4 regions of the Exiguobacterium alkaliphilum genome follow, and region 3 is predicted to be linked to each of the others. Evidence: predicted binding sites of a transcription regulator. Region 3 holds the regulator's gene; each other region holds the start of a gene.

Region 1 (2,205 bases), 140 kb from region 3:
ACACAGGTAAAGTAAAATGGTTTAACTCAGAAAAAGGTTACGGCTTCATCGAAATGGAAGGCGGAGACGACGTATTCGTACACTTCTCAGCAATCCAAGGCGACGGCTTCAAGACACTTGAAGAAGGCCAAGCAGTAACTTTCGAAATCACTGACGGAGCTCGTGGACCACAAGCTTCTAACGTTGAAAAAATCTAATCTTCCTTAACTTTAAGGAATTTTACAACCTGTCCGCATCTGCGGGCAGGTTTTTTTGTGTTTAATCGCGTGCCTCCGGGGAAGAGTATACGAGTGACAATCACAAGGAGGGTATTCGAAATGGATGCATTGCAAACGGCAAAAGATATTTTGAATCACAGCAACGTAGGGACGATGGCGACTGTCTATAAAGGAAAGCCGCATAGCCGCTACATGACATTTTTCCACGATGAATTGACGCTCTATACCGCGACCTCGAAAGACACAGATAAAGTCGACGAGTTGAAAAACAATCCGTATACACATATTTTAATCGGTTACGATGGCGACGGTGTCGGCGATACGTATTTAGAGATTTTAGGGGAGACGACCGTGTCGGACGACGAGTCGATGAAAGAAAAAGTGTGGAACGAGAAGCTCGAAGGTTGGTTCGACGGTCCGGATGATCCGAAACTTGTCATCTTGAAAGTGACGCCACAATCGATGCGGGTCATGAATAAGAAAGGGCAACCACCGCAAGAAGTTCAGTTATAAAGGTCGACGTGACGTCCAAACGGGCGTCTTTTTTGTGGAATTTCCAAAAAGTGACTGACTTATGACACACATATGGACGAACGGTGAACGATTGTCATAACGTATGTGAAAAACTGAACATGAGTGGTATATTGTGAATGTAATCACATATAAGTCATCATTCCACATAACAAGGAGGTATTATCATGTTCACAAAGTTTTGGCAAAACCACAACATCGCGACCGGCATCTTGACCGTACTTCGGATTTGGCTCGGTTATCACTGGCTCACGGCCGGGTGGGGAAAAATCACAGGCGACTTCGCATCTGGTGGCTATCTTCAAAACGCAGCGTCGCTCGCGACGGGCGACCATCCGGCGGTGGCCGGTTGGTGGGCCGCCTTCCTCGAAGGCTTCGCGATTCCGAACGCAGCGTTGTTTGACATCTTGATCCCGTATGGTGAGTTTTTGGTCGGTCTTGGCCTCTTGCTCGGAGCGTTGACTCGTAGCGCCGCTTTCTTCGGTCTCGTCATGAACATGGCGTTCTTGCTCTCAGGTACGGTCAGCACGAACCCGACGATGCTCATCGTTTCGGTCCTCATCCTCGTCGCCGGTTACAACGCTGGGAAAATCGGGATCGACGGGTTGTTCCTTCGCAAGTTCGTTGAAACGAAAGTCATGCATCGTTCACCAAATCGTCAAATAGCGTGACGACTTTCTGACATTCTCCTGTGACAAACCGTTCGTTGTTCGGCTACGATGAACATAGCATGGATTGCAAAGGAGAACAGAAATGAACGCTACACAGTTTAAATGGCTCGGATATACGGAAGGCATGTCGTTCTTATTGTTATTGTTTATCGCGATGCCGCTCAAGTATTTAGCGGGTATGCCGCTCGCCGTCAGCATCGTCGGTGCGGCGCACGGATTCTTGTTCGTCGCGTACGTCGCGGCTGCCGTCTACATGGCGTGGCGCTTCCGCTGGAGTTTCAAAGTGCTCGTCCTCGCGGTCATGGCGTCGGTCATCCCGTTCGGACCGTTCCTACTCGAAAAACGAATTTTACCTTCAACAGAGAAGACATCGAACTGAGCGGTTCGATGTCTTTTGGCGTTCATGCACTTTCCGCGTCTGCTGACACAGCTGCTTTTTCGGCAGCGATGTCGTGACGGATCCGATACATCGCAAGCAGCGTGATCGATAGCAGGCAGACCATGCAGACTGTATAGAGGAAAGTGACCGATACCCATTCACTCAAGGCGCCGAACAAGATGAAACCGAGCGGCGTGATGCCCATCGCGAGTGATTCGAGCACACCGATGACCCGACCGAGGTAGCTCGGTTCTGTATTCGTTTGTAAATACAGTTGCATCGGAATGTTGACCCGGATGATGAAAAAGCCGCTGAACAGCGTGAAAGCTGTTAAAAAAACGATGGCCGGTGTAATCGAGAAGTCAAAATAAACGGGCACGGCCGGTGCGATAAAGAGGCAACTCAT
Region 2 (2,205 bases), 590 kb from region 3:
GATGTCATCGAGATTGAGTGCGGCTTTTAGCACTTGTAACAAATCGCTATGTTGCGTGATATGAAGTTCTCCGTCTTGATTCAGTGACAGCTCGAAGATGTTCATCTTTCCTTCCGGTCCTTGGATGAACGGATGAATCGTGAACTTGTCGTGGTCGACCATCGTGAAGACGGTATCGAGGTGCATGAATGCTCGCGATTTGGGGATTTCGATGGCAATCACTTTTTTAAACGTCCCGCCATGCTTGAGCAGATTAAGGGCGACCCGCTCGATGCCTTGCGCTGTCGTCCGCTCGGAAATCCCGATGGCGACGACTTCTTTAGACAAGACGAGTTCGTCCCCGCCTTCCATCGCGAACCGGTAGTCACGGTCTGACCAAATCGGGACGTCATGTTTGGCGAATCGTGGATGGTACTTCATGATATATTGCGTGAATAACGATTCGCGCCGCCGCGCCGGCTCTTTCATACGGTTGATTGATAAGCCATTGCCGATGGCCGCTGCCGGGTCGCGGGTGAAGTATAGGTTCGGCATCGGATCCAAGTAGAACGGATACGTGTCTTCAATCATCTCATGCAAGTGACGTCGTTTCTCCGGCTTGATTTCCGACTTGCGAATCCCAGCCATGACCGTCTCGATTAACTGTTCATTGTCATAGGCGAGCAAATATTCTTTCAACGTCTCATACGATCCGTTGATGTTCGACTTTGACTCGGACAAGATGTCGGCGACGAACCGTTCCCTTACGCCCGGAAGCGATAACGTCTCGGCCATCAATTTTTCTAAATACAGCACTTCGACGCCACGGTTTTGCAGGGCGCTCGCAAAGTAGTCATGTTCTTTTTGGATGACCGGCAAATGTGGGATGTCATCGAAGAGGAGTCGTTCTAAATATTCGGGGGTCAAATTTTCAAGTTCACGGCCCGGACGTTTCAGCAGCACCGTCCTGAGTTCACCGATTTCTGAATACACGTGGATTGGATGTTTGAGCGTAGTATCCCGTGAGGTCTGTTGATCCATCATCGTTATCATCTCGCTTCCTCCTAGTGTTTCGGGTGTGTTGCTACCCTTACATTATCAACTTACCCAATATCGGGACGGGTAAGTCCGACGGTGGGACCGTGACGAATTCCACATCGAGATGAATGAACGATCGATAAAACTGAATGAAAAAATAATTGTGAATCATTACACAAGCGTACACAATCACTTACCTCTGTATAATCGCTGTATACATTGTGAAATAAATTCATTATTTTTTTTGTGTTCCTTTCCTGTATGATAGGGACGTACCTGAATCTACTACGGAAAAGGAAGTGAGTCGATGGCAATCGAACGTACAGAACATGCGCGTCACCAAGCTCAAGTGACCGCGCTCATTCAAAAGGGGGACCCGGTCGATTTCCGCGACTTGTTCCTTACCCTTCACCCTGGTGAACAGGCGGATTTATTTATCGAGCTCGAGCAGCCTGAGCGCCAGTTCGTCTATCGAGCACTCACACCGGAAGCGTTCACGGATTTATTTGAGAAGTTGGAACTCGAAGACCAGGAGCAATTCATCCAAGAGATGCCGCGGCCTTATGCGGTCCGTGTCTTGAACGACATGTTCTCGGACAATGCGGCTGACTTGATGAATGAACTGCCTGACGACTTCATGAACGAACTGTTCGAACAGATGGATGAGACCGAGGCCACAGAAGTCAAAGACTTGATGCGCTATCCAGACGACACGGCCGGCGCCGTCATGACGACAGAGTTCGTCGTCTTAAAGGCAGATAAGACCGTCGGCGAGACGCTTGAAGAGTTGCGCGACCTCGGACCGGACGCCGAGACGATTTATTACCTTTACGTCATCGATGCATCCGGTCGTCTCGTCGGTGTCGTCTCGCTCCGCGATTTGATCGTGTCACGGCTCGATGCCCGTATCGCCGACATTATGGGGCGACGCGTCGTCTCCGCGAACGTGCTCACCGACCAAGAAGACTTGGCCCGGACCGTCCAAAAGTACGACTTGCTTGCCCTTCCCGTCGTCGACGATGAAGAGAAACTACTCGGAATCATCACCGTCGATGATGTCATGGACGTCATCGAGCGCGAGACGACCGAAGACTTTGAAGAACTGTCCGCGACGAAAGGTTCATCTGACATCAATATGGGACCGGTCGAGGCGGCCAAGAAACGCGCGCCCTGGATTATCAGTCTCAT
Region 3 (2,205 bases):
AGACGATGAGGACGGCCCCTTTATAGCCGCTCAAGTACTTCTCGAGCCACGCGAGCGTCTCGATGTCCAAGTGGTTCGTCGGCTCGTCCAAGATGAGGAGGTCCGGGCTCTGGAGGAGCATCTTCGCCAAGGCGAGACGCGTTCGTTGCCCACCCGAGAGCGTGTCGATTTGACGGTCGAAGTCGTCCGGATAGAACCGCATCCCGTGTAGCACCGAGCGAATCGTCGCTTCATATTGATAGCCGCCGCGATCCTTGAACGTATGTTGTTCCTCGTCATACGCGGCGAGGAGCCGTTCATAGGCGTCCGCATCGTTCAAGATGCGTTCACTGCCCATGTCTTGCTCCATCCGTCGGAGCGTTTGTTCTTGCTCGATTAAATCGGTGAAGACGGTGAGCATTTCGTTCCAGATCGTCTCGCTCGATTCTAGCCCGGAGTCTTGGGCGAGGTAGCCGATTGTGACGTCTTTTGGCTTCATGATGTCGCCTGAGTCGTAGTTATATTCCCCGGCGATGACTTTGAGGAGCGTCGACTTGCCGGCGCCGTTCCGGCCGACGAGGGCGACACGTTCACCTTCTTGAATCTCGAGTTTGACGTTCTCTAAAATCGGCTCGACGCCGAATGATTTCGATAAGTTGTTGACTTGCAATAGGATCAAGTGAAAAAACCCCTTTCTCTGTATTTAGTATACTGTATTTTTTAGTCTTTTCAGGTATATTCATTGAGTGGTCATGTGAATTCGTTTACAATCAAGGTGTATGAAATCAGATTCGTGTGTAACGTGTCGTAAAAAGGAGGCTCTTTCCGTTGAGTCAAAACGAACCAAAGATTCCGCAAGCGACAGCCAAACGGTTGCCACTATATTATCGGTTTATCCAAAGCCTGCATTCATCAGGCAAACAACGTGTCTCTTCTGCCGAACTGAGTGAGGCGGTCAAGGTCGATTCGGCGACGATTCGCCGCGACTTTTCGTACTTCGGTGCGCTCGGGAAAAAGGGATATGGCTATAACGTACAGTATCTGTTAGACTTTTTCCGAAAGACATTGAACCAGGACGAAATCACGAACGTCGCCTTGGTCGGGGTCGGTCATCTCGGGACAGCTTTCGTCAACTATAACTTCCTTAAAAACAATAACACACATATCGTCGTCGGGTTCGATGCAGACGAGACAAAAGTCGGCACGACGATGTCCGGTGTCCCGATTCATCACGTCGATGAGATGGAACAGATCATGAAGCAAAACAAAATCGATGTCGCCATCCTCACGGTCCCGTCCGCCTATGCGCAGCCGGTCGCCGATGACTTGGTCCGCTTTGGCATCAAAGGGATTTTGAACTTCACGCCGGCTCGACTTACGGTGCCGGACACGGTCCGCGTCCATCATATCGACTTGTCGATCGAACTCCAATCGCTCATTTACTTTATGCAACACTATCCATCTGCTGAGGGGGTCCATCAATAATGGAATTACTAGCATCGTCACTCGTCGTCGGGATTCCGGGGGGAGCAAGTCTCTTCATTATCGCGATTATCGCGCTCATCATCTTCGGGCCGAAGAAGTTGCCTGAGTTCGGCCGTGCGGCCGGACAGACGCTCCGTGAATTCAAAAATGCCACAAACGGCATGATGAATGAACATGATGAAAAAGACAAGAAAGATTCTGAGAAGAAAGAGCAGTAATCATGAACCATCAACCTGATCAAGAGCGGGCGCTGTCCGACCACTTGACAGAGCTGCGGAGACGACTGATGCTGTCGGCATTTGTCGTCTTTGCCTTCTTTTTGGCCGCTTTGCCGAGTGTCAAATACGTGCTCGCCTATCTACAGGCGGACCTCGTCGAACGAGGACTAGAGCTGAACGCCTTTGGGGTCGCGGACCCGCTCATGATTTATTTGAATTTGGCGCTCGTCATCGGTCTCGTCGCAGCCAGTCCGTTTCTACTGTATCAACTGTGGGCGTTTGTCGCACCTGGTCTGCATCCGAACGAGCGGAGAGGGACGCTCGCCTATATCCCAATCATCTTCATCTTGTTCCTCGTCGGTCTCGCGTTCGCCTACTATTGGTTGTTCCCGCTCGTCCTCGACATCTCGACGAACCTCGGGCAAGACCTCGGGCTGACGCAAATCATCGGGGCGTCGAACTACTTCACGTTCCTCTTGCAACTCACGATCCCGTTCGGCCTCTTGTTCCAACTGCCGGTCGT
Region 4 (2,205 bases), 990 kb from region 3:
CGCTTTCTCTTCTGGTGAGCAGAAGTAGCAGCCGAGTGCCGTCATTTCCGCTTTCACTTCTTCATACACTTCTTGGTCGACGATAATCGCTTGTTCAGACGCACAGATCATACCGTTATCGAACGTTTTCGACAAGATAACGTCCGAGATGGCACGTTTCACTTTTGCTGTTTTGTCGATATAAGCAGGTACGTTACCTGGTCCGACACCGAGGGCCGGTTTACCAGTCGAGTAAGCCGATTTCACCATCGCCGCTCCACCTGTTGCGAGGACCATGGCGACGCCTGGGTGGTTCATGAGTGCTTTCGTCGCGTCGAGTGACGGTTTTTCGACCCATTGAATCAAGTGTTCCGGTGCGCCAGCTTCGATGGCTGCATCACGAAGGATGCGTGCCGCTTCGCTTGAACACTGTTGTGCCGACGGGTGGAAACCGAAGATGATCGGGTTACGCGTCTTGATGGCGATGATTGCTTTAAACATCGTCGTTGACGTCGGGTTCGTCACCGGTGTGACCCCAGCGACGACACCGACCGGCTCGGCGATGTACGTGATGCCGTTTTGCTCGTCGTCTTCGATGACGCCGACCGTCTTCTCGCCACGGAGCGAGTTGTAAATATATTCTGTCGCGAAGATGTTTTTGATCATCTTGTCTTCAAATACACCACGACCTGTTTCTTCATATGCATGTTTTGCGAGAGCGACGTGCTGTTCGAGTCCGGCGAGCGCCATCGCTTGAACGATCGCATCGATCTTCTCTTGGTCGAACGTCATCAACGTATCGAGCGCTTTATGCGCTTGTGTGACGAGCGTGTCGACCATCTGTTCTGCTGATGTCTCTACTACTGCTTTCTCTTTAACTGCCATGTTGGTTTCCTCCTCATGAATGAGAGCTGATAAGTCTGACTTGATGGAGAGCACGGGGCAATCAGTTAGTTCAAGAAGAGTTTGTGCTTTCCTTCACATTCATAGAATACACCGATTTTCCGATTTTGTGCGTGACAACAATGTGAACTATTTCACAAGATTTTTTAGAAGAATGAGGATAGGGATTGCTTTTTCAGATGATGCTCAGTAAAATCTAATTCGTTTTCATGAAAATAAGGTACAGACGATATGTAAACGCTTACAAAAGTTATGTCCACGATGCGACGAAAGCGCTGTGCAAAATGTCACGGAATGAGGATTGGTCGTCCAAGCCGTCCCCCACTCGTGTATAATGGGAAGTAGAACCTGATTAGGAAGTGAATAGACCTATGCCTAGACAAGATGCAGCCGATCAGTTCGTTAAACTGATCCCATTGATTCGTAGAAAATTACTTCGCCGCTCGGACTTGCCCCAAATCCCGAACTTGAACTTCTCTCATTTTCATCTATTGATGTTGATTGAAGACGAGGGTGCCGTCACAAACGGACACATTAGCGAGACGTTATCAATTGCCCCACCGAACGTGACGCCGCTCATCACGAAACTCGTCGATGAAGGATACATCACCCGCGTGCCGGACGAGCGTGACCGCCGCGTCATCTGGAATCAATTGACCGAGAAAGGCGAACAGGTCCTTCGGGAACGACGCGATTCCTTCCGCCGCCTGTTCGAAGATCGCCTCGCCTTTTTAGATGAGGACGAGACCGCACGATTGATTGATAGCTTGAAGACACTGACCAAGATTGTCGAGAAGATGGACAAGAGCGAGGGATGATTTTTACTCGTCAATGTCCCGCGCTTCTTATATAATCGACAGTGAATCAATCGAACTATGGAAAGAGAGATGACATGCAATGGGTCGTAAATGGAACAACATCAAAGAGAAAAAGGCGTCAAAAGACGCCAACACGAGCCGGATTTATGCGAAGTTCGGTCGGGAGATCTACATCGTCGCCCGCCAAGGCGAGCCAGATCCTGAACTGAATCAAGCGCTCAAGTTCGTCGTCGAGCGCGCGAAGACGTACAACGTCCCTCGTGCCATCATTGACCGCGCCATCGACAAGGCGAAAGGTGGCGACGAAGAGAACTTTGACGAGTTGCGCTATGAAGGATTCGGTCCGAACGGCTCGATGGTGATCGTCGACACGCTTACGAACAACGTCAACCGGACGGCGTCTGAAGTCCGTGCCGCGTTCGGGAAGAACGGCGGCAATATGGGCGTGAGCGGTTCGGTCGCCTACATGTTCGATGCCACGGCCGTCATCGGCGTCTCTGGCATG

Evidence for each region. The regulator Rex, encoded in region 3, represses fermentation and respiration genes when NADH is low (regulators of the CRP and FNR family bind a similar motif). The targets are predictions, from matches to a motif close to TTGTGAAATATTTCACAA.
Region 1: a site for Rex is predicted at 863-880, ahead of KB235_RS00710 (DoxX family membrane protein). Genes of this name have one in related genera too.
Region 2: a site for Rex is predicted at 1,179-1,196, ahead of arcA (arginine deiminase). Genes of this name have one in related genera too.
Region 4: a site for Rex is predicted at 1,005-1,022, ahead of adhE (bifunctional acetaldehyde-CoA/alcohol dehydrogenase). Genes of this name have one in related genera too.

Annotation. Positions count from the first base shown of each region.
Region 1 covers NZ_CP073101.1:125,455-127,659, reverse strand. Annotated here, with positions in the region: gene KB235_RS00720 (cold-shock protein) at 1-197, shown strand, start outside; gene KB235_RS00715 (pyridoxamine 5'-phosphate oxidase family protein) at 318-731, shown strand; gene KB235_RS00710 (DoxX family membrane protein) at 917-1,420, shown strand; gene KB235_RS00705 (DUF3817 domain-containing protein) at 1,503-1,799, shown strand; gene KB235_RS00700 (MFS transporter) at 1,822-2,205, opposite strand, start outside.
Region 2 covers NZ_CP073101.1:579,103-581,307, reverse strand. Annotated here, with positions in the region: gene arcA (arginine deiminase) at 1-1,023, opposite strand, end outside; gene mgtE (magnesium transporter) at 1,325-2,205, shown strand, end outside.
Region 3 covers NZ_CP073101.1:2,893,481-2,895,685, reverse strand. Annotated here, with positions in the region: gene KB235_RS14920 (ABC-F family ATP-binding cassette domain-containing protein) at 1-658, opposite strand, end outside; gene KB235_RS14915 (redox-sensing transcriptional repressor Rex) at 808-1,464, shown strand; gene tatA (twin-arginine translocase TatA/TatE family subunit) at 1,464-1,682, shown strand; gene tatC (twin-arginine translocase subunit TatC) at 1,685-2,205, shown strand, end outside.
Region 4 covers NZ_CP073101.1:1,903,223-1,905,427, forward strand. Annotated here, with positions in the region: gene adhE (bifunctional acetaldehyde-CoA/alcohol dehydrogenase) at 1-864, opposite strand, end outside; gene KB235_RS09845 (MarR family winged helix-turn-helix transcriptional regulator) at 1,254-1,700, shown strand; gene KB235_RS09850 (YebC/PmpR family DNA-binding transcriptional regulator) at 1,780-2,205, shown strand, end outside.